DNA from 4 places in the Bacillus sp. SYZHCR11 genome. Region 3 is predicted to be linked to each of the others. Evidence: riboswitches for the same ligand, from Rfam matches in the RefSeq annotation. Region 3 holds a riboswitch; each other region holds the start of a gene.
What was found. Region 3 has a riboswitch for thiamine pyrophosphate ahead of AC2CGA_RS04360 (ECF transporter S component). Riboswitches for the same ligand answer to the same signal wherever they lie in the genome.
Positions count from the first base shown of each region.

Region 1: another riboswitch for thiamine pyrophosphate. It lies ahead of tenA (thiaminase II); the one in region 3 lies ahead of AC2CGA_RS04360 (ECF transporter S component).
Region 2: another riboswitch for thiamine pyrophosphate. It lies ahead of thiC (phosphomethylpyrimidine synthase ThiC); the one in region 3 lies ahead of AC2CGA_RS04360 (ECF transporter S component).
Region 4: another riboswitch for thiamine pyrophosphate. It lies ahead of AC2CGA_RS03335 (acetylornithine deacetylase); the one in region 3 lies ahead of AC2CGA_RS04360 (ECF transporter S component).

Region 1 is NZ_JBXUND010000001.1:1,147,554-1,153,397, forward strand. Features, by position in the region: gene thiF (thiazole biosynthesis adenylyltransferase ThiF) at 1-173, opposite strand, end outside; gene thiG (thiazole synthase) at 170-940, opposite strand; gene thiS (sulfur carrier protein ThiS) at 937-1,140, opposite strand; gene thiO (glycine oxidase ThiO) at 1,137-2,246, opposite strand; gene tenI (thiazole tautomerase TenI) at 2,230-2,847, opposite strand; gene tenA (thiaminase II) at 2,825-3,532, opposite strand; TPP riboswitch at 3,620-3,728, opposite strand; gene AC2CGA_RS05190 (monovalent cation:proton antiporter family protein) at 3,782-5,626, opposite strand.
Region 2 is NZ_JBXUND010000001.1:1,410,511-1,416,354, reverse strand. Features, by position in the region: tRNA gene AC2CGA_RS06625 (tRNA-Ser) at 1-55, shown strand, start outside; tRNA gene AC2CGA_RS06620 (tRNA-Glu) at 92-163, shown strand; tRNA gene AC2CGA_RS06615 (tRNA-Val) at 174-249, shown strand; tRNA gene AC2CGA_RS06610 (tRNA-Met) at 257-333, shown strand; tRNA gene AC2CGA_RS06605 (tRNA-Asp) at 341-417, shown strand; tRNA gene AC2CGA_RS06600 (tRNA-Phe) at 428-503, shown strand; tRNA gene AC2CGA_RS06595 (tRNA-Thr) at 507-579, shown strand; tRNA gene AC2CGA_RS06590 (tRNA-Tyr) at 591-675, shown strand; tRNA gene AC2CGA_RS06585 (tRNA-Trp) at 686-759, shown strand; tRNA gene AC2CGA_RS06580 (tRNA-His) at 789-864, shown strand; tRNA gene AC2CGA_RS06575 (tRNA-Gln) at 874-945, shown strand; tRNA gene AC2CGA_RS06570 (tRNA-Gly) at 999-1,073, shown strand; tRNA gene AC2CGA_RS06565 (tRNA-Cys) at 1,080-1,150, shown strand; tRNA gene AC2CGA_RS06560 (tRNA-Leu) at 1,158-1,246, shown strand; tRNA gene AC2CGA_RS06555 (tRNA-Leu) at 1,493-1,574, shown strand; gene AC2CGA_RS06550 (Na+/H+ antiporter NhaC family protein) at 1,766-2,290, shown strand; gene AC2CGA_RS06545 (Type 1 glutamine amidotransferase-like domain-containing protein) at 2,328-3,026, shown strand; TPP riboswitch at 3,076-3,186, shown strand; gene thiC (phosphomethylpyrimidine synthase ThiC) at 3,308-5,080, shown strand; gene AC2CGA_RS06535 (FAD-binding oxidoreductase) at 5,121-5,844, opposite strand, start outside.
Region 3 is NZ_JBXUND010000001.1:1,003,812-1,009,655, reverse strand. Features, by position in the region: gene AC2CGA_RS04370 (energy-coupling factor transporter transmembrane component T family protein) at 1-131, opposite strand, end outside; gene AC2CGA_RS04365 (ABC transporter ATP-binding protein) at 106-1,743, opposite strand; gene AC2CGA_RS04360 (ECF transporter S component) at 1,730-2,329, opposite strand; TPP riboswitch at 2,511-2,624, opposite strand; gene AC2CGA_RS04355 (glycoside hydrolase family 18 protein) at 2,773-4,035, shown strand; gene AC2CGA_RS04350 (transcriptional regulator SplA domain-containing protein) at 4,126-4,263, shown strand; M-box (ykoK) riboswitch at 4,370-4,535, shown strand; gene mgtE (magnesium transporter) at 4,770-5,844, shown strand, end outside.
Region 4 is NZ_JBXUND010000001.1:760,070-765,913, forward strand. Features, by position in the region: gene AC2CGA_RS03320 (YggS family pyridoxal phosphate-dependent enzyme) at 1-40, opposite strand, end outside; gene pgeF (peptidoglycan editing factor PgeF) at 45-881, opposite strand; gene AC2CGA_RS03330 (YlmC/YmxH family sporulation protein) at 1,036-1,287, opposite strand; gene AC2CGA_RS03335 (acetylornithine deacetylase) at 1,348-2,628, opposite strand; TPP riboswitch at 2,702-2,806, opposite strand; gene AC2CGA_RS03340 (ABC transporter ATP-binding protein) at 2,811-3,608, opposite strand; gene sigG (RNA polymerase sporulation sigma factor SigG) at 3,737-4,519, opposite strand; gene sigE (RNA polymerase sporulation sigma factor SigE) at 4,660-5,379, opposite strand; gene spoIIGA (sigma-E processing peptidase SpoIIGA) at 5,437-5,844, opposite strand, start outside.

The DNA.
Region 1 (5,844 bases), 140 kb from region 3:
TAATCTCTGTCAGCGATCGTTACCTTCCCGACCCCTGCTCTGACAAGCATCTCCGCACTTGCCGTCCCAAGCGCACCCGCGCCGATAATCACGGCATGAGACGACCGGAGCTTCTCTTGGCCGGTGGGACCGATCGGCTGAAACAGCTCCTGTCTGGAATATCTGTCCGTCATACCGGAAGACCGTCTCGCGGACTGCTTGCAGTTCCGTAATCTTTCACCGGAATTCTCCCGGCTTCATAAGAAAGACGGCCCGCTTCTACGGCAAGCTTCATCGCCCTGGCCATTTTGACCGGATCATCTGCGCCTGACACAGCGGTATTTAACAGCACGCCGTCAGCCCCGAGCTCCATCGCGTAGGCGGCGTCTTTTGAAGATCCGACGCCGGCATCGACAATGACCGGCACCTTCGCCTGTTCAATGATAAAGGAAAGATTCAGCGGATTTAAAATTCCCTGACCGGAACCGATCGGCGAAGCGCCCGGCATAATGGCATGCACTCCGAGCTCCTCAAGACGTCTTGCGAGCACGACATCGTCCGACGTATACGGAAGCACGATAAATCCCTCTTCGAGCAGCTGTTCTGATGCTTTCAGCGTTTCAACCGGATCAGGCAAAAGTGACCGGCTGCATCCGATGACTTCTACTTTTATCATGTCACAAAGCCCTGAAGCTTTGGCAAGCCTTGCGATTCGGACCGCCTCTTCAGCCGTTGCGGCGCCGGCCGTATTCGGCAGAAGCGTGTATTTAGACAAATCAAGCTGTTCGAGAAAGTTAGGCTGAGACTCTTCAAAGATGTTCATCCGCCGCACCGCAAAGGTTAAAATATCTGATTCCGAGACGGCCACCGCCTCTTTCTGAATCTCAAAACTCGGATATTTTCCCGTTCCTAACAGCAATCTTGACCGAAACTGTTTTCCGCCTATTGTTAACATCCTCATCCGCCTCCTACAAAATGGACAATTTCTATGACATCGCGGTCACACAAACTTGTATTTTCATAATTCTTTTTTTCAATGATTTCTTTATTTCTCTCCACAACTACGATTCTTTGGTCAAGCTGGTACGATTCAAGCAAATCCTGAACCGTCCCCTCTTTTCGATTCCAATCAATTTGTTTTCCGTTCAGCTGAAGGATCATATATGAACAGCCTCCTTGCGATCGATTCGAAACGCTTCTTCCCATTCCTGTTTAATCTGTCTTTCCATGATCATATCCCGCACCATTTCAGCCGTTGCCGGCGCCAACAGGATGCCGTTCCGAAAATGGCCGGCGGCGAAGATGATGCCGCTGTCTTCAGGGTGTTGCCCGATAAACGGCTTTCCGTCTCTTGTTCCCGGCCTGAGCCCCGCCCAAAACCGGTCTATTTTCATATGTTCGATGGCGGGAAGCATGGTTTTCGCTTTTGCAATGACGGCCTCAATTCCTCCGATGTCAGGCGTATCGCTCCAGTCGCCCTGTTTCATCGTGGCGCCGATGACAAGCCGGCCGCTTTTTCTCGGGACGACATAACAATGATCATGGTAAAGGGTTTTGGTCAGCGGGGTATCGTCATTCCACACGGAAAGGCATTCTCCTTTCACAGGAAAAAAAGGCTGTCCCAAGCCGAGCCGGCTGAAAAACCGGCCGCTCCATACACCGCTTGCAACTGCGACTTTGTCAGCATAAACATCCCCGCCGGACGTTGTGATGCAATATTCTCCGTTCACCCGTTTTACGGAGGTGACTTGTGTGTGCTCACATATGTCAGCGCCATAGCGCCGCGCTCCTTTTGCATACGCTTTGCAAACATAGTACGGTTCGACATGGACATCGTCTTTTATAAGACTTGCGCCGAGAATGTCTTTTGAAGCGTAAGGCTCTTTTTCAAGGGCATCTTCCGCTGAAAGCCAAGTGACGGAAGGCAGATCATCCATCTTCCGTAAACGGGCGATATCTTCTTCGGTATACGCCAGTTTAAGCATTCCGCCGTTATGGCGCCTGATGTCAATGCCGCTAGCTTCCTCAAGCTCTTGCCCCGCCGCTTCATACAGCCTTTGACTGTGCATGGCAAAATTAAAAAACGCATCCCGGTTTTCACATTCCGCATGAGCGCCCAGCATTCCCACGGCAGCGCTTGTCGTTTTTCGGCCGACTTCTCCAGCTTCAAACAAGACAACGTTCTGCTGCGTCTTCGCCAGCTCATAAGAAATGGCGCACCCGATAATTCCGCCGCCGATCACCGCCGTATCATAGTGCTTCTTCATAATCGGCCTCCCTTACCGCGCGTGCATACCGTTTTGCCGCCTCCTCGGGATTTTCAGCTGAGAAAATGCCTGACATGACGGCAATTCCGTCCGGCTTCGCCTGCTTTGTGTGTCCGATCGTCTGCAGTGTCATTCCGCCGATTGCGATAACGGGGATGGAAAGCGTGCGTTTGATCTCTGAAAGCAGGCTGATGCCTCTTGCTTCAAGTCCTTGTTTACATTCGGTTTCAAATATATGGCCGAACACCACATAATCCGCATCTTCCTTTTCAGCTTGGATGGCTTCTTCCAGCGAATGAACCGAACGTCCGATATGAAGATGGGGAAATCTGCTTCGCACCTGCTTTACGGAAAAGCTGCGGGACGGAAGCTGAACACGGTGTATGTTGGCAAAAAGCGCGATATCCGCCCTGTCATTGATGATCAATTTGTCCTTATCCGCACCGCCCTTTTTCAAAAGGGACAAAAGCTGCATGATCTCTCCCGCTGTTTTATCCCGCTCACGGATATGGATAAAGCTCACTTCGCGCTGAATCGATAGAATATCCTCGGCCAGCTCGGCAACGGGTTTGCGATTATCAGTTACCGCGTGCAGCTCCAAAGGATTCCACCTCTTTTCCGTCCTTCTCGGACCAGCCTTCTTTTTGATAAGCCATTCCCCAAAATTGATATTCATAATAGCTTGAAATCACAAAATTCTCTTTCATTTTCGCGCGGATTTCCTCTGTGCTGTTTTCAGCAATCTCGTCAAAACGGCTGATCTGTTCTTCGACCTGCTGTCTGAACCAGTCTCCGCCGTATGTACCGATCCATTTTTCATAAATCGGATGCTCCGGTTTGCACTCTTTTAGGTGTTCGCCGACTTCATAATAAAGCCAATAACAAGGCAGAAGCGCAGCTAATATTTCTCCAAAATTGCCGCTCATCACCGATCTGTACATATGAGACGTATAAGAATAGGCGGTCGGTGCCGGTTTAAATGCTGCACGCTCTTCTTCCGTAATTCCTAAAAGCTCCGTAAACTCGCGGTGCAGCGCCATTTCCGCTTCATATGTCCCTTGAGCGTGGCCCGCCATCCTGCCCGTCGTAAACAAGTCTTCGGCATATGCGGCGCCGAACGCCTGAACTTTTGCAAAATGCGTCAAATAGTAGGAATCTTGCAGCACGTAATAGCTGAAACGGTCTATCGGCAGGCTTCCGTCACCGATTCCCGTTACAAACGGATGAACAAAACTTCCGTCCCACCATTCGGCAGCCGCCTGTCTGCATTCTTCAGAAAATGTCATCATGTCTTCCCCCCTGATAAAATAAAAAAACCACTTTCCCGCATCGGAAAAGTGGTTTGGAATTTAAATGGATAAAAGGAACCCCAAAAAAATACCGCTCCACTTCCCTACGCAGGTCTGAACCTGTTCAAGTTATGAGGGTCTAAAAGTCTCACTTTTATCTCAGCCCTTATGAAGGACACCCCTAGTGGTCATACGATTAATGATTTATTTGTTATGCCTTCTATATTATCACGAATTGCAATTTGGTCAAGCTTCAAGGATTTTTCTCAGTTCTGACACGTAGTTGCGCGAGCCTGTGACGATGAGACGGTCTCCTGTTTTCAGCCGTGTGTCTCCGTGCGGAACGATGCTGTCCACACCTCTGAAAATCCGGACGAAAATCACATCGCCCATCAGCGGAAATTCCCGCAGAATGATGCCGTTATACGCCGGGTTTTCCAGATTGATCTGATATAACGAAGACTCCTCATTCGTCAGGAGGCTCATCACGCCCGGCGCCTCAATTAACGCGCGCAGCAGCGTTTTTGTAGACAGAAGGATAGAAAAAATACTGATGCCCTCTTCTTTCAGTTTTGTTTCATGCTCAACCGAGCCGACGCTTGCGATGATACGCTCAGTCCCTTTCTCTTTCGCCAGTAAGGCGATTTCAGCGTTCACATCTTCATTTCCCGTCGCCACGACAAGAATATCCGTTTTGAAAATACCGTGCGACTCAAGCGTGCCGGGCTCGTAATCAGAAATCGTGTCAACCGAAAAAACGGATTCCGCAAGCGTTTCCCCGGCATTTTCCTGATACACATGGACGACCCGTACTTCATATTCCTCCTCAGGCAATTCCAGCGTAACCGGGAGCGTCATTTGGTTGGCGCCGATAAATGTAATGCGCTTTTTTTCCTGCGGCGCGCTATGCCGTTTGAATAATTTCTTAAAGCCGATCGGCGTGATGATGCTGGCAATAACCGCAACTAAAGTCAGCGCGCCGGACATATTGGCGCTGATAATGTGGAGCCTTTCTCCGATCGTAGCCGCCGCGATAACAAGCGACAGCGTCGACGTCAGCAAAAAGCCCGAAGCAAACACGGTTCTTTTGTCGTACCATTTCTTTAAATAAAACACCGGGAACATTTTGCTGATAAACAGCGCAAGCAGAAGCAGCGGAATCATCGTTAATGTTTTCGGATCTTGGAAAAGCGTCCAAATATCCAATTTCACCCCGACCATGACGAAAAAGATCGGAATTAAAAACCCGTAGCCGAAGGAATCCAGCTGTTCCACCATTTCTTTATTCGGAGACAGAAGCGATACCAGAACGCCTGCCAAAAACGCGCCGAGAATATTTTCCGCCCCGAGAGATTCCGATAAAGCGACAAGCACGATAATCAGTGTGAAAATGGCTCTCGTGCCGATCTGCACAGTGCCTTTAGACATCGACTGCACAAATGAACGGTGTTTAAAGATCCTGCCGAAGAAATACAGCACGACCCCCGCTGCAAAGAGAATCAACAGAAGCCACATATTTCCGCTGTCTTCTCCGTAAAGAGAAGAGAAGAAAGCGAGCAGAATCATTGTAGCCAAGTCTGCGATAACGGCGACAAGCAGGATGATCTGGCCGATATTGGAGTTCATGATCCGTTCTTCCTTTAAAGTCGGAACCACCACACCGAGTGATATTGTTGAAATAATAAGCGTCATTAAAAATGCGTTTTGAATAAAACCGGCTAATACAAAGGCATAGGACAGCAGCAATGATAAAATAAAGATGCCGAAAAAGATAATCAGCGCGGCAGAAAACGTGTTGGGCGCTTCCTTGCCGTTCGGAAGGAATTGTTTTTTCTTCCCTTTCTCAAATGAAGAAAAATCAATTTCCAAGCCGCTTAAAAACATTAAAAAGATAAAGCCGAGAACAGACAGCGTCTCCAGCCACGTGTCTCCCTGAACGACAAGATTCAGGCCGCTTTTTCCGATAATAAGCCCCATGATGATCTCCGCGACGACGACGGGGATGCTGAGCTTAAACCGATGTAAAAGGAGCGGCGTCAAAAAAGCGACGATCAGAACGACGACTAAAGATGCGACTGATGTGTGTTCCATTTGTAAATACCTCCTTAAAACAAGGGTTATAAAAGCCCGCTTTAAGCGGACGAAACCTTACTTTTTTTAAAAACATAACGCATATTCTAACAAGGCTGAACGCGAAAAAAAAGTGATAAGGCTTTATTTCTTCAATTCTTTTTTTAATTTGTACCAAAACAGCGTAATTAGGTATAGGAATTAGCCCCATAATAAATAAAAAACCGTTAATAAGGAGG
Region 2 (5,844 bases), 410 kb from region 3:
AAATCGTGTAGGCGGTAACCCCGTCTCAAGGGTTCGAATCCCTTGCTCTCCGCCACTAATTATCAATACATAACAAACGAAAAAATACCAGGGCCCGTTGGTCAAGCGGTTAAGACACCGCCCTTTCACGGCGGTAACACGGGTTCGAATCCCGTACGGGTCACTTATATGATGGAGGATTAGCTCAGCTGGGAGAGCATCTGCCTTACAAGCAGAGGGTCGGCGGTTCGAGCCCGTCATCCTCCACCATTATCATCGCGGGGTGGAGCAGTTCGGTAGCTCGTCGGGCTCATAACCCGAAGGTCGCAGGTTCAAATCCTGCCCCCGCAACCAAAAAAATGGTCCGGTAGTTCAGTTGGTTAGAATGCCTGCCTGTCACGCAGGAGGTCGCGGGTTCGAGTCCCGTCCGGACCGCCATTTATAAAAAGGCTCGGTAGCTCAGTTGGTAGAGCAACGGACTGAAAATCCGTGTGTCGGCGGTTCGATTCCGTCCCGAGCCACCATTTGCCGGTCTAGCTCAATTGGTAGAGCAACTGACTTGTAATCAGTAGGTTGGGGGTTCAAGTCCTCTGGCCGGCACTCTAAATGATGGAGGGGTAGCGAAGTGGCTAAACGCGGCGGACTGTAAATCCGCTCCCTCAGGGTTCGGCAGTTCGAATCTGCCCCCCTCCACCATTTTATAAATAGGGGCATAGTTTAACGGTAGAACAGAGGTCTCCAAAACCTCCGGTGTGGGTTCGATTCCTACTGCCCCTGCCACTATATTATTTATTCATCTTCAGATTATGGCGGTTGTGGCGAAGTGGTTAACGCACCAGATTGTGGCTCTGGCACTCGTGGGTTCGATTCCCATCAATCGCCCCATATTATCATTGGGCTATAGCCAAGCGGTAAGGCAACGGACTTTGACTCCGTCATGCGTTGGTTCGAATCCAGCTAGCCCAGTTGCATTTTTTTGAAAACAACAGCATAAGATGTATTAAGTTCTTTTACATGTTGCGGAAGTAGTTCAGTGGTAGAACATCACCTTGCCAAGGTGGGGGTCGCGGGTTCGAATCCCGTCTTCCGCTCCAAATTACGGCGGCATAGCCAAGTGGTAAGGCAGAGGTCTGCAAAACCTTTATCCCCGGTTCGAATCCGGGTGTCGCCTTTCTATTGCCGGGGTGGTGGAATTGGCAGACACACAGGACTTAAAATCCTGCGGTAGGTGACTACCGTGCCGGTTCAAGTCCGGCCCTCGGCACCAATTTAACTTTGAGCGAATTATGTTAAATTGGTCATCAATTTTCTTATTATAAAACATATATGAGAGTGATTTGCATATTGCAGGTCGCTTTTTTTATATAATAAAAGAGTGAAGACTATCAATATAAGTTTCTTGCTTGTATCGTATATACTGCATTACCATTTGAAAAAACTTCACTAAAACCATTGACACTTTATAAAATGCATGTTATATTTATATACGTCGGTTGAACACGACGGATTACATGCCGGTGTGGCGGAATTGGCAGACGCGCACGACTCAAAATCGTGTTCCTTCTGGAGTGCCGGTTCGACCCCGGCCACCGGTATACAAAGGCTTCTACATATTGTAGAAGCCTTTTTTGTTGTATAAAAATATCTCCAAGGCTTGTGAAAACATGATACCTGCAGCAGGAGGAGCTGAAAAGGAAACACCGATTCGGCCGTGGAGTTAAATCATTCCGATCGGGATTAACACTGTTTCTCAGCTGGTGGGTCGGCCATTCAAAAGCGCGCATTATTGGCAGCGGTTATTGCAGTATTTGCTCTTTTTATGTTTCAGCGTTTTCATGCAGGCGAGCTTGTTACCCATTTTATTAAGGGCGGAAACGAATTGGTCAACGTTATTATTATGTTATCGCTGATTTGGGCCGTAACAGCAGTAGCTGAAAATCTGGGATTCTCGAAATATGTTACTTCTCATTTAACATCATGGAGCCCTCATATGTTTATTGCGCCGTCTCTTTTTATACTGGGGGTTGTTATCTCCTATTTTATCGGGTCATCCTGGGGGACTTGGGGCGCTCGGCGTAACGCTGGCGGTTCAGTTACATACCAGCTTATTATTAGCGAGCGGAACATTTGGTTTGCTTCTCCCCTCAGTGATAATACGGTGTTGGGGATCGATGTTGTGAAGTGTACCCGTTCGAAGCTTGTTCCGGCGATTAACGCCGCGGGGATCTCCGTTGTGTTATACGGTGCGTATTTTTCAGATAACAAATACTTTTTGAAGGCGTTATCCGAAATTGGGATAACGCCTTTTTAATGAGCTGTTATACTTGAGAAAAAAAGAAGTGATGACATTGAAGCAGATTATTGCAATGGGCGGCGGGGGGTTTTCCATGGAGCCGGATCATCTTGTGCTGGATCAGTATATTTTAGAGCAGTCGGCGCGGTCAAAGCCGAAAGTTTGTTTTTTGCCGACGGCAAGCGGAGATTCGGAGAAATATACCGGCAGGTTTTATCAGGCCTTTCAAAAGCTGCGGTGTGAGCCGGATCACTTGTCGCTGTTTAAACCGCCGGGTTCTGATCTCAGATCCTTTCTCATGAAGAAAGATATTATATATGTCGGCGGCGGAAATACGCGCAATATGCTTGTCTTATGGAAAGAGTGGGGGCTTGACCTTATTCTTCGTGAGGCTTGGGAAAACGGCATCATCTTAGCGGGTCTCAGCGCTGGAGCGATTTGCTGGTATGAAGAAGGGGGGACGGATTCAGCGGGGGATTTGCGAGAGTTAACAGCTTTAGGATTTTTGCCGGGCAGCTTTTGTCCGCACTATGACGGAGAATCGGAGCGCCGGCCGGTGTATCACCGTCTGATTTCTGAAAAGAAACTCAGGGAGGGCTATGCCGCTGATGACGGCGCTGCGCTTCATTATAAAGACGGTCAGCTGTTCCGGGCTGTCTCATCCCGGGAAACCGCAAAGGGTTATCGGGTTTTTAATACCGAAGAAGGCGTTCGGGAAACAGAGCTTATGACCATTCCGTTATCTGAATTTTGATAATATGCTTTTTTTTGTACACAACTTATGTTACGATGAGAGCGAAATCAATAGTTACTGGGGGTGCCCGTCTGAGCGGGCTGAGAGAGAAGCGGCGGCTTCTTAACCCTTTGGACCTGATCTGGTTCGTACCAGCGTGGGGAAGTAAAGGTTTTATTATTGTTGAGGAAAACAATAATAGTTTCTTTCTGACTGCAAAATCGGGTTCTTCTTTGAACCCGGTTTTTTTGTGCTGGTGCTGAGCTTGGTTCTGTTATTCAAATGATAAAGGAGAGATTTGTATGCAAAATCAATCAGTACAGCAAGCGAACATTTCCATTATGTCGAGTTTTTCCGGCAGTAAAAAGGTTTATGCAGAAGGTTCTTCGCCCGACATACGAGTGCCGATGCGGGAAATCAGCCTGAGTGCGACTACGGGGGCATTCGGGGAAGAGGAGAATGCGCCGGTCCGTGTTTATGATACGAGCGGACCGTATACAGACCCGGATGTACAGATTGATATTCATGAAGGTCTGGGGGCGCTCCGCACAAAGTGGATTACCGGGCGCGGAGATGTAGAAGAATATAACGGCCGGACCGTGAGACCTGAAGACAACGGCTATAAAAAAGAAGATCATGCTGCCGAATACCCCGGCCTGCAGCGGAAACCGCTTCGGGCCAAGCCGGGGAAAAATGTAACACAATTGCATTATGCGAGAAAAGGCATCATTACGCCGGAAATGGAGTTTATCGCAATTCGCGAGCATGTGTCTCCCGAATTTGTCAGAGACGAGGTAGCCAGCGGCCGGGCGATTATTCCTTCTAACGTCAACCACCCGGAAAGCGAGCCGATGATTATCGGCCGGAATTTTCATGTGAAAATTAATGCCAATATCGGCAACTCGGCTGTTACATCTTCTATCGAAGAAGAAGTCGAAAAAATGACGTGGGCGATTCGCTGGGGCGCCGATACGATGATGGATTTATCCACGGGAAAAGACATTCATACGACGCGTGAATGGATTATCCGCAACTGCCCCGTGCCTGTGGGGACGGTGCCGATTTATCAGGCGCTTGAAAAAGTTAATGGCATTGCCGAGGATTTAACGTGGGACATTTATCGTGACACATTGATTGAGCAGGCGGAGCAGGGCGTGGATTATTTCACCATTCATGCCGGCGTACTGCTTCGTTACGTCCCGTTAACGGCTAAACGCACGACGGGAATCGTATCCCGCGGCGGGGCGATTATGGCGCAATGGTGCCTGGCTCATCATCAGGAAAGCTTTCTGTACACGCATTTTGAAGAAATTTGTGAAATCATGAAGACCTATGATATCGCTTTTTCACTTGGTGACGGGCTTCGTCCGGGTTCGATTGCGGATGCCAATGATGAAGCGCAGTTTGCGGAATTGGAGACTCTCGGAGAATTGACGGAGATTGCGTGGAAGCACGATGTGCAAGTGATGATCGAAGGACCGGGTCATGTGCCGATGCATAAAATTAAAGAAAACATGGACAAGCAGCTGGAAATTTGTAAAGAGGCGCCTTTTTACACGCTCGGCCCATTAACAACGGATATCGCTCCTGGCTATGACCACATTACTTCAGCAATCGGCGCGGCGATGATCGGCTGGTACGGGACGGCGATGCTTTGCTATGTCACGCCGAAGGAGCATTTGGGGCTGCCGAATCGTGATGATGTAAGAGAAGGCGTCATTACGTACAAAATCGCGGCACATGCCGCAGACCTTGCTAAAGGGCATCCGGGTGCACAGATCCGTGACGATGCTCTGTCTAAGGCGCGGTTTGAATTCCGGTGGCGTGATCAATTTCATTTGTCGCTTGATCCTGAAAGAGCAATGGAATATCATGATGAAACGCTGCCGGCTGAAGGCGCAAAAACGGCTCACTTCTGTTCGATGTGCGGCCCGAAGTTCTGCAGCATGAGAATTTCTCAGGATATTCGTGATTATGCGAAGGAAAACGGACTTACTGAAGACGAGGCCGTCAATGAAGGGCTGAAAGAAAAAGCAAAAGAGTTTGCAGAGAAGGGAAGCCGCTTATATCAATAAAAGAAAAGATGAAGATGGAGTGTATCCATCTTCATCTTTTTTAGAAAAACGGTGAACGGCGAAGCGGCGGAATGCTCTGCTCGAAGCGGAATATATTTTCCGGATCATATTTCGTTTTGACTTGACGGAGGCGGTGAACATTTTCTCCGTAATACGTTTGCAGCCAGTTTCTGATTTCTCTATCAGGCCAATTCACATAATCTCCCATCGTTTCTCTTGATAGGGACGTTCTCAGTCCTTCGATCCAGCGGACATTTTGTCTTTCTTCTTCAGCAGATGTCCAAGTTGTAATATATTCTTGGGCAATGATTGCGTTGCGATAGTAGAATGCCGTTTGGTCCGGAGCGATCCGTCCGGCCGCCCCGCCGAGAGATTGCTGCCAGACACTGGCGTTTTCGTTCGGAGCGTGCTCTAAATAGCGCTTTAAAGTGGATATTGCGCGTGTTGATAATGGTTTTTCAATAAAGGATCCTGACCGCTTCATCTTTTGCGGCTGATTGCCTCCCGGGTTGTTAAAAAAGGCTGCCGCTTTAATAAATGGCACTGTCTTGACCATGCCGCTTGTCGGTTTTCCCGCTTTCATTAACGGAGCCAGCAGTTCTTTCAGCTCCTCTTTTGTCCCGGTAAATTGACCGAGCGCTTCTATGCGGTTGACTTCCTTAGGCCAAAACTGAATTGATGAGGTAAGCCGGTTGTCTGTAAATGGAGCCCAGCGCTGCCACGTATTAAATACTTCCTCGAAATCATCCCAGCCCCAAGTGACA
Region 3 (5,844 bases):
ACGCCTCCCGCAATGATGATATAAAACAAAGCAGGGGTGTACGGATTATAAATAAATGACAGCATAATGACGCATAACAATACAGCCGCCGCCTTTATTGACGGGTTAACAGCCTCCAGCCGCAAGTTCATTTCTCCGCCTCCTGTCGTGTTTCATCCATTCATACCGCAGGGGCAAAGCTAAATGCGCCCGCTCCGCGATTCCGATATGATCAGAAAACAATGAGTCGGGCGTTCCGCGGTACACCAGCTTCGTGCCGCAGAGCACAAGGATCGTGTCGGCATAATCCGAGACGAGTTCCATATCGTGTGTCACCATCAAAACAGCCGTTCCTTCCTTTTGAATCTCACGGAGCATTTGCATACACTCCCGCGCCGTTTTGGCATCCTGTCCGAAAGTCGGTTCATCAAGCATCAAAACGTTCACATTGTGCATAAGCATCGTCGCGACGCTGAGCCTGCGTTTTTGTCCTTGGCTTAAAGAAAACGGATGCTGTGAGGCATGGCGTCTCATGCCGAATCGGGTTAACAGCTGAAGAGCTTTCTCCTTTGCGGCTCTGTTGCTTTCAAAACCGAACATCAGCTCTTGAATGACGGAATCTGTGACAAACTGGTGTTCAGGATTCTGGAAAACATATCCGATCTGTCGCCGCAGCTCTTTTTCAGAATAGGAATCAATCGGTCTGCCGTCTATTTTGATGTCTCCGCCCAGCGGACGGATGAGCTTGGCCGCGGCAGAAAGGAGCGTGGATTTTCCTGTTCCGTTAGGGCCGGCAATCGCGGTGATTGATCCTTTTTTTACGGAAAAGCTCACATCCTGAAAAATGACGTCTGCTCCTCTTGAGAATGACAGCTCGTGAACGCTCAGCGCGTCTTCTGCCGAAAGCGCGGCGGGCCGGGGTTCGGGCAGAGATGGCACAGGTTCGTGAAACAGATTTTCTTTACACAATGTAAAAGGAATGCTGACGTGCTCCTGCAATGAGATCACACGCGGAATCGGAATGCCGAGCTGCATCAGCTCTTCAATCTTTGTTTCAAAGATAACATCCGTCTCTCCGTCCATCACCTTCTGACCTGTTTCGTCAAGGACAATCGTCCTGTCCATCCACGGCGCCCAGTGATCAAGCTGATGTTCGATAACGAGAAGGCCGAAGCCTTTTTTTGCTTGAAGATCTTTGATCAGCCGCACTAATTCACGTGCCGAATATGGATCAAGCTGTGCCGTCGGTTCGTCCAAAATAATGAGTTCCGGTTCCATCGCAATGATACAGGCAAGCGCCACTTTTTGTTTTGAACCGCCTGACAGCGAAGCGATCGTTCGCGTTTTCAGATGAGTGATCTCTAATTTTTCTAAAACGTCATCGATGATTGCGTCCATATCTTCTTTTGTATATTGCAAATTTTCCAGGCCGAAGGCGATTTCATCTTCAACCGTCAGCATGCAAAACTGCTGGTCCGGATCTTGAAACACGACGCCGATGGATCTGGCGGCGGGTTCTGTCAGGTGTGAAAGAGGTGTTCCGTATAAAGAAACGGTTCCCGATTGAACCCCATCGCATGCTTCCGGGTACAGACCGTTTAAACAGAGAGCGAGCGAGCTTTTGCCGCATCCGCTCGGCCCGAGCAATAAAGCCCGCTCTCCTTTGCGGAGCTGAAAGGACACGTTTTGAAAAATCGGCTTTTCATCCTGATCATAAGAAAAGGTAAGACGGCCGGCGGATAGAAGGGGTTCAGATGCCTGCATCTTGGTTCACCTGTTTCTTTTTCTTCTTGAATTGTTTTCCGAGCGCCATGCCGTTCAGCACTCCTGTGTAAGCCAGCGCATCACTGATTGCTTTGCCGAGAAGGCCGGCAAGAAGCGCACCTGAGACCAGACGGATGAGAAGCATGACGGCTAATAAACCCGGATTCAAAACAGAGTATCCGGAAACGAACAAGTCATAAATGAAGCTTGTCACAGAAGACCCCATACCGGATAAAAGAAGCACGGGCAGGGTATACACCCGCCAGCGTGTCGCTAAAAAGACCGCTTCCGCACCGATTCCCTGTGCGATCCCGATCAGAATCACCATCGGTCCTGACGGATTTCCGAGTAAGCACTCCACAAACGCGGCGATGATTTCAGAAACGAGAGCCGCTCCCGGTTTTTGAATAATGTACGCGGCAATCACCGAGACGATAAACCAGATACCGTAAATCGGTTCGTAGCTCATCCGGCCGAAAAATCCTGCCGCTATATTACTTGCATGAGTTGATACTAAATAAATGACAGCAAATACAACACTGATGACGGACATGACGACAATTTCTCTCATTTTCCAATTTTTCATTGTGATCTCCTGCTTTCTTATCGATAGTCGTATGTATGAAAGAGTTGATTTTACGAAAGACGATTGATCGTAAGTTTCATATTGCGGTGTCCTCCCCCGTTTTTTAATGAAAAATAAAAAACTGCATATCCGAGGGAATATGCAGCAGCAGAACGAAAACGCATGGGGAAAAAACCTGCGCTCCGGTCAATCTGCACTTCCCCACGCTGGTATTATCCAGATCGGGTTATAAGGGATCAAAACACGCCTGCCGCATGTTTTATCTCAGCCGATAACAGCACCCCTAGTGCGTTTCCTATACAGTTTTTTATGATGACATCATCATAGTTGATCATGTCTGATTTGTAAACAGCCTTTCTCCGAACAGAGTTTGGAATCGGACCGGAAGATCATTCATAAAGATAAGAAGAGCCCTTTTGATCAAAAGGAAACGGAGGACATCTATGTTTGTTCATACAGTGCAGTCTGGCGACTCGTTATTTTCCATCAGCAGAAAGTACGGATACCCTGTTGACAGCATCAGAAGCGTCAACGGGCTTGAGGAAACGAATATCGTTCCGGGGCAGGCGCTTTTAATCCCTCTTAATGAATATACGGTTCAGCCGAATGATACGTATGCCGTTATCGCAGGTAAGGCTTATGTGCCGCAGATGCAGCTGATGCAGGCAAACCCGGATATTCCGCCGAACCGGCTGCGGACGGGTATGAAAGTGAAGATCCCTGATATCTCTAACTATCTTGCGGGAACCCTGCAATTTTATGTCATTCGGACGCCTGAAGCGGATAGAGAGCTGATTAATGATTTTGCGCCGTATTCTTCGGCGATTTCTTTGTTTGAATATCATTTCGGCCCGAATGGAGATATCATAAACGATTTAAACGACAGAACCGCAATAGAAACCACATGGCAGAACAGAGTGCGCCCGCTTGCCGTCATTACGAATCTGACAGAAGGGGGATTCAGTCCGGAATTAGCCCATCAAGTGCTGCAGAATCCGGCGGCAAGAACGAATCTCGTCAACAATATCGTCTCCTTAACGGTAAGAAAGGGATACGGCGGTGTAAATATCGATTTTGAACGGGTCAGAGAAGCTGACAGGGATCTCTTCACAGGATTTCTCCGGCAGTTAAAAACCCGGCTTTCAGAGCATCAGCTCGCGTTAACGATATCGGTTCCGGCGAAAACAAGTGATGCAGTGCCGTGGCTGAGGGGATATGATTACGGCGGAATCGGAGCCGTCGTCGATTATATGTTCATTATGGCGTACGACTGGCACCACGCCGGCAGTGAGCCGGGACCCGTGGCGCCTTTAACAGAGGTCAGGCAAACGATCAATTTTGCCATCAGCAGGGTGCCGAGAAGAAAAGTGATTCTCGGTGTTCCGCTGTACGGGTATGATTGGGTGATTCCGTACCGTCCCGGAACGATCGGATCTGCCATCTCCAATCAGCGCGCCATGGAAACGGCGATGAAGCATCAATCAATGATCCGTTATTCCCAGCAGGAGCGTTCCCCGTACTTCCGGTATACTGATGAAAATGGAAGAACGCATGAAGTGTGGTTTGAGGATGTGCGGAGCATGAGTGAAAAAATGGTTCTCGTTCGGGAGTTCGGACTGCAGGCGATCGGCGCGTGGCAATTAACGCTCGGTTTCAAACCGGGCCCGTGGCTGCTTAGGAACTTTTTTACGATCCGAAAAATATAGCTGCATGTCCCTCTCCGTAAGTGATTTTTTCTTTCCTATGATAACGGAGCTTCTTTTGGACAATCTAAAATTGAGAAGGAGGTCTGTCATATGAAGAAAAGGGAAGAGCAGTATATCAACGAGGCTGAGTATGTACCGCACCCGACAAAAGAAGGGGAATACGCGCTCATGCTGCATGAATCCTATCATTTCCTTTCAGAAGAGGATGAAAGCGATTTGCCGGAATAAAGGCTTTATGCCTTTATTCCGTTTATTTTATAGGCATGTGCTGAAATCACAAATTTAAGGTTGACACATTCCTTTTTTTTCTGTAATCTCAGTGTGTCAATTCAAATAAGAACTTCGTTAGGTGAGGCTCCTGTATGGAGATACGCTGCTGCCCAAAAATGTCCAAAGACGCCAATGGGTCAACAGGAATCATCGACATAAGGTGATTCTTAACGCAGCTGGATGGCTGTCCTATGCCATACAGTGCTAAAGCTCTACGATTGGAGGCCCCGCACGTTTATTTGCCGTGCTTGTTTTCGCCTTCATATCGGAAGGTTTTTTTTATGCCTCAAAACGTACACGACTGAGCATGATAAGGAGGTGCGGAGTATGGATTCTCCCCATTCGAGTATGTCAGAAGAAGTACCCATATACAGCCAGATAACCAGTGACGACATGATGAGGAGACAAACCGCCGCACTTCCCTTGACGGACGGCGCGTCTCCGTAAAGGAGGTACGAGTCCCGATGGTCCAAAACATGACCTATGACGAACTCATATTACGCATTATCATTTTATTGCGGGACGGAAAAATAAAAGAATTCCGAAACATGATAGATGAGCTTCAGCCCTATGACATGGCATTTTTATTTAAAGAAATGCCGGAAAAGCACAGGGCCCGCTATCTGTCATATATGACGGTTGATGACATCACCGACATGATCGGAGAGCTGGAGCGGGAATTTCAGCTTGCCGTTTTGCATAAAGTCGGTAAAACGAAAGCCACTCTCGCAATGAATAAAATGGATAACGACGATCTCGCCGCATTGCTGGAAGAGATGGATGAAGAACTGAAAGAACAGCTTTTATCCAGCATGGAGGCCGAGGAATCAAAGGCCGTACAGCTTTTGATGAACTATCCGCTAGAATCGGCGGGCCGGATGATGACGAACCGCTTCGTCTGGATTCCGCAGCATTATACAGTAAAAGATGCGGTCGTGAAGCTGAAAAGCTTTGCAGAAATCGCAGAATCAATAAATTATTTGTACGTGATTAATGACAGCAAGCAGCTTGTCGGAGTGCTCTCTTACAGAGATTTAATTCTCGGCGAGCCTGACGATAAAGTGCAGGATCTCATGTTTACGCGTGTCATCTCGGCCGGGGTGCTCCAAGACCAGGAAGAAGTCGCCCGGCTGATCCAGCGGTATGACTTTTTAGCCATTCCCATCGTGGAAGAAAATAATGTGCTTGTCGGTATTGTCACTGTCGATGATATTATTGACGTCGTGATTAAAGAAGCCGATGAAGATTACGAAAAATTCGCAGCCTCCGGTAAGGCGATTACATTTGATACGAAAGCATACGTGGCGGCGTACCGCCGTTTGCCGTGGCTCATTCTGCTTTTGTTTATCGGATTGATTTCCGGAAGCATTCTGAATTATTTTGAAGATACATTGCAAAAAGTAGTCGCCCTCGCGTTTTTCATGCCGATGATCGCGGGAACGACGGGTAATACAGGCACACAGTCACTCGCCGTCGTCATCAGAGGACTGGCTAAAGAAGAAATGAATAAAAAAACCATCTTTAAACTGATTTTCCGTG
Region 4 (5,844 bases), 240 kb from region 3:
TTCTTTCGTTTATATGTCGTAATTGATCAGCAACACGCAAGATCTTATGCCTCCTTCATTCCGATAAAGGACATCATGCGTCCCGTTTTCCCTTTGTCGCGGCGGTGTGAAAAGAATAGTTCACGCTCTCGTTCGGTGCATAATCCGCTGACTGAAATGTTTTCTTCCGGAATGCCGCAATGTATCAGAAGAAGACGGTTGACCTCTTTTAAATCAAGTTGATACTGGCCTTTTTCCGTTTCGCATATGGCGGATTCAGCCGTAAAGGGCAGCGCCCGCACTTCATTGATGACGCGGTCGTCGACTGTATAACTTCCCGCGCTGATGGACGGACCGATGACAGCCTGAATATCTGTTAAACGGGAGCCTTCTTCGTTTACCCAGCGTTCCGTCATGATGCGTCCGATTTGTTTGACCGTCCCCTTCCATCCGGCATGGGCAGCGCCGATAATGGATTTCACCGGGTCATAAAAATACAAGGGCACACAGTCCGCAAAACAAAGGGCCAAAAAAAGATTCGCATCTTTCGTGTAGAGCCCGTCCGTCCCGCGGAATGCGGAAGAATAGTCTCTCGCTCCTTTTCCTTTATCCCCGGCTGTCACGCGCCGGACGCGGTTTTCATGTGTCTGGTCGGCGAACACCCAGGAATCCAGATCAGTACCGCATAAGGACGCTATGACTCCACGGTTTGTCACAACATCATGAGCTTCGTCCCGGACGTGCAATCCGGTATTTAATGACTCATACGGAGGATTGCTGACACCGCCGTTTTTCGTTGTGAATCCGGCGATGACCTTTGTGTTAAGCTGATTCACACAGTTCCAGTCTTCTATCATGAGTGCCGAGGGGGTGGTAAGACTAAACGGGTGATATGTATTCATGGAGATCCAACCTTTCGACAAACATTAAAAAAGCGTAATTTCCCACTCATTTTAACACAATTTTAAGCATACGTTTAGCGGCTGATTGAAAAATGAGATAAATAAATGTGCCGGAAACATTGAGATTTCCGGCTTTTTACAAGTAAAGGGAGGATTACGCTCCCCCCTTTGGTTCATTTACACGCACTAAGATGACATCTTCCCCAATTTTAACTATATTTCGCCAAGGAATGATCATTTCCTCTTCTTTTCCGAAAAAACCGAGAACTTTTCCGCTGCCGCCTAAAATAATCGCCTGAATTTTTCCCGTTGTCACGTTAATATCAATATCCCCGATGCTTCCGAGTTTTTTTCCGTTCGACACGTTTACCACATCTTTTATTTGAAATTCAGATATGCTGATCATCCGTATCACGCCCTTTGCCCGTTCTTTTTCCTATTATATGAACGGCCGGGCTGAACCTTGTCACATCGGGCAATCTTTTTTGCGGCTGCACCAGCCGAGAATAAATCTCAGCATGATTTTCGTATAGTCCATAAGCTCATCAACGGACACTTCCTCGTTTACGGAGTGGGCGTTTTTTAAATCGCCGGGGCCGTATATGACGCTCGGAATCCCGGCCTGATAAAGCCATCCTCCGTCTGTTACGGTTTGGGAAACATCAATGACGGGCTCCTGTTTTTTGACGGCAGAGTGTGATGCAGCCAAGACAGAAACTGCCGGATGATCCGGATCGATTTCCAGCGCCGGGAACACCTCTCCTCTGTCTTCAATCATCGAAGATCCGCCCCATTTGAACACCGGCCTGTTTTCTTTGAGCCACAGATCACTGTCAGCGACACGATTAATATAGTCTTCGATTTCTGCGGCTGCTTGTTCGTGCGTTTCGTTCGGATAAAAGTGGACGGTGATCCATAACCGGCATTCATCGGCGACAAACGCTGCGTGTCTTCCGCCTTCAATGACGGCGGGGTTGATCGTATTGGTGCCGGGCGCAATGCCGGGATAGCTTTTCGTTACCGCCCAGTGGCGCTCCAGCTCTCCCAAGGCAGTGATGATTTTCGCCATTTTTTCGATGGCGCTCGCTCCGAATGTGCCTCCGCCCGCATGAATCATATTGCGCCTCATGCCGTCATGAAATGTTTGTTTGCTTTTCAATTCTATCCAGCCGGTGATGACACCGCCCTGCCCTTGAATATGCAGGCTGCTCGTATCCGCGACAACCGCAAAATCCGCGTGATAGCCGCGTTTGCAGCATTCCAGCGTCCCCGCCTCGCCGACTTCTTCTCCGATTACAGACTGTACAATGAGGTCGCCCGGAAGCTTAATGCCGGCATCATGGATCAGCTTCAGAGAGAAAAGAACACACGCCAAACCTCCTTTCATATCAACGGCGCCCCTTCCGATCAGCATGCCGTCTTTTACGAGCGGCTGAAACGGGTCAGAGTTCCAGTCTTCGCCCCCGGCTTCTGCCACATCAATGTGTCCGTTTAAAATCAGGCTTTGATGCCTGCTTGAATCTGTCCCTTTTAAAACACCGACTACATTCGGATCTTCCGGATACACATCCCACATATCGACCGAGCAGCCCGTTTCTTTTAAAAAGCCGGCCACCCACTTTTGGGCTTCTGCCGTATTTCTTGCAGGCGGAGCCGGTGTCGGAAAGGCGATCAACCTTTCAGCTATTTGTATTAAATCGCCCCGCCGTTTCTCCGCCTGGTGTAACAGCATATCAATCTGATGCATTGGAAATCTCCCCTTTGGCTGTATCAAAAAACCCGTTTCATTAAAATAAAACGGGTAAAAAACGGATCTTCCTCCGCTTTTTTCACCGCTTCCCTCCGCCGGCATGATCCGGATCAGGTCCGTTAAGGGTTGAGACAACGTCTCTCTCAGCCGCATGGCAGCACCCCCAGGGTGAATTGATGTTATTTTACGGATGATGCCTCTTTTGCACGTGTTAAAAACGGGCGGCCATTGTTCCATAAGACATTGACAGGCGTATCGAAAAACGCTGTAAGCCGCTCGTCAGAAAGCATATCCCTGATTTCCCCGGAGGCGAACACCTCGCCTTGTTTTAAAAGCAGCGCCTGATCAAATACCGGCAGAATTTCTTCAGCGTGATGGGTGACATAAAGGATGGACGGCGCATTTTCTTTTTCGGCGATCGACGTAATCGTGTCCAGCAGCTGCTCCCTTGCCATAAAATCAAGACCCGTCACGGGCTCGTCCAAAATCAGCAGTTTGGGATCAGCCATAAGCGCCCGCGCAATCAGCGCTCTTTGTCTTTCCCCTTGTGATAATGTTTCGTACCGCCTGTCGGCGTAACTGATGGCGCCCAAATCCTTCAGAAGACCGATCGCTTTTTCCCTTACCTGCTCACTCGGAGTTTCGTACAGCCCGATTGAGGCGTACGCGCCGCTGAGGGCGATTTCAAAAGCGGAGTCCGCGGCATATAATTTGTGCTGAAGACCTGCCGAAACAAGGCCGATTTTCCTTCTGAGCCTGTCACCGAGCTCTGTTTTGCCGAACTGATGGCCGAGCACCTGCATCTCTCCTGAAGTGGGGAAGTAATAAGAGCATAACATATTCAGCAAAGCCGTTTTTCCGGCTCCGTTTAATCCGTACAGCACCCAATTTTCGTTTTTCTCGACGCGCCAGTTAATATCTTTCAAAATCCATTTCCCGTTTCTTTTTAATGACACACTGTCCAGCTGTAAAATCATTGCCGTTTCCCCCGTTTACTTTATTTAAATTTTCTAAAAACTTTTACACATTAGAATACATCACTTTTTTGCAAACGTAAACCATCGCATGAAAAAAGCCTTTAAACAAGGTTTAAAGGCTTTTTCCGTTATTGGTGGATATTTTTATTCATTTGTTTAATGGCTGCCTTTTCAAGCCTTGAGACCTGAGCTTGGGATATCCCGATTTCTTCAGCGACTTCCATTTGGGTTTTCCCTTGGAAAAAGCGCTTTCGCAAAATCATTTTTTCCCGTTCGTTCAGTCTTCTCATGCCTTCTTTCAGAGCGAGCTCCTCAATCCATTGTGTATCCTTGTTGCGCTCATCGCTGATCTGGTCCATCACGTAGATCGGATCGCCGCCGTCATTATAAATCGGCTCAAACAGTGAAACCGGATCCTGGATGGCGTCAAGGGCAAACACAATTTCTTCATGGGGCACTTCAAGAACTTTGGCGATTTCCTCTGCTGTCGGCTCCCTGCTTGTCTCACTGATTAACCGCTCTCTTACTTGAAGCGCTTTATATGCGATATCGCGAAGCGACCTCGAGACGCGGATCGGATTGTTATCCCGCAAATATCTGCGGATTTCTCCGATGATCATCGGTACAGCGTATGTTGAAAACTTAACATTATGGCTTAGGTCAAAATTATCAATGGATTTCATTAGTCCGATGCAGCCGACCTGAAATAAGTCATCAACATACTCTCCTCTGTTGTTAAACCTCTGAATGACGCTTAAGACAAGGCGCAGATTGCCGTTTACAAGCTTTTCCCTCGCTGAATCATCGCCCTCATCCTGCAATTGCCTAAACAGCTTTCTCATCTCTTCATTCTTGAGCACCGGTAATTTGGAGGTATCCACCCCGCAAATTTCGACTTTATTTCTTGACACGTTTTTCCCTCCCACTAGGAGCTGCTGTACAACGTTAAGTATCTCCTCGGGTGGGAAAAATATGCACCGCCATTTTACAGAAATAAACATCCGGCGGCGGCAATCCTTGCAGCAGTAAGGGCTGTCAGATGGAAAAAATTTTACACCATTTTGTTAAACTCTTTTCTCAGTCTTTTGATAATCCGCTTTTCGAGCCGGGAGATATAAGATTGTGAAATCCCCATCATGTCGGCTACATCTTTTTGGGTTTTTTCTTCTTCTCCGACAAGCCCGAAACGCAGTTCCATAATCTGCTTTTCTCTTTCGTTTAATTGCTCAAGCGCTTTTTTCAAAAGTTTTTTATCCACATTGGCTTCAATGTCTTTCGTAATAATATCATCATCTGTGCCGAGCACATCCGAAAGCAGCAGTTCGTTTCCGTCCCAATCAATGTTCAGCGGTTCATCAAAGGACACCTCTGAACGGATTTTATTGTTTCGGCGCAAGTACATTAAAATTTCGTTTTCAATACATCGCGATGCGTAGGTGGCGAGTTTGATTTTCTTTTCCGGATTAAACGTGTTTACCGCTTTGATCAAACCGATGGTGCCGATGCTGATTAAGTCCTCGATATTGATGCCGGTGTTTTCGAATTTGCGGGCAATGTAAACGACAAGACGTAAGTTTCTCTCAATCAGGATGGCCCGCGCCGCCTGATCCCCGCTCGGCAGCTTTAATAAGAGCACCTGCTCCTCTTCTTTAGACAAAGGCGGCGGCAGCGCCTCGCTTCCTCCTATGTAATACACTTCATCGCTTTTCAGTCCGAGTTTCATCAGCCATTTATACCACAAATATGTCAGACGCAGCTTAAGTTTTTTCATCTTCCTCCCCCTTCTAAATACCACGCGTTTTGAGTATGATGAATAACAGACTTTTCGTCAGGAAACATGTTTTACAGCCTTCCCTGTCAGCATCTTCGGATGAACGATTCCGTCAAATTCACCGTCAGCGGATAATGGCTTCGTGCTGATGCCGATCAGGCATTTTTCACATGCGATCATCTCGTCTTTTGTTAAAATCGTGACGTAATCCGGCTTTAAACAGAGTAAAAATTGATTGTCCTGGCCGACGCCCCTGTATGGAATCAGCCTCAGCTTATCCGCATGGCGGAACGAATCATCAAGCTGCTCTATCACTTCAAGCGGACTGGCGGATTTGATGAAGTCCGTTTCCTTTTCGCTGAGGATCGGAGCGAATTTGTTAATGTGAAGGATCATGACCGGCGTTTTCGTCAGCGGATCATACAGCTGATTCCCGGAATCCACCAATCCTTTCGCGCGGATTGT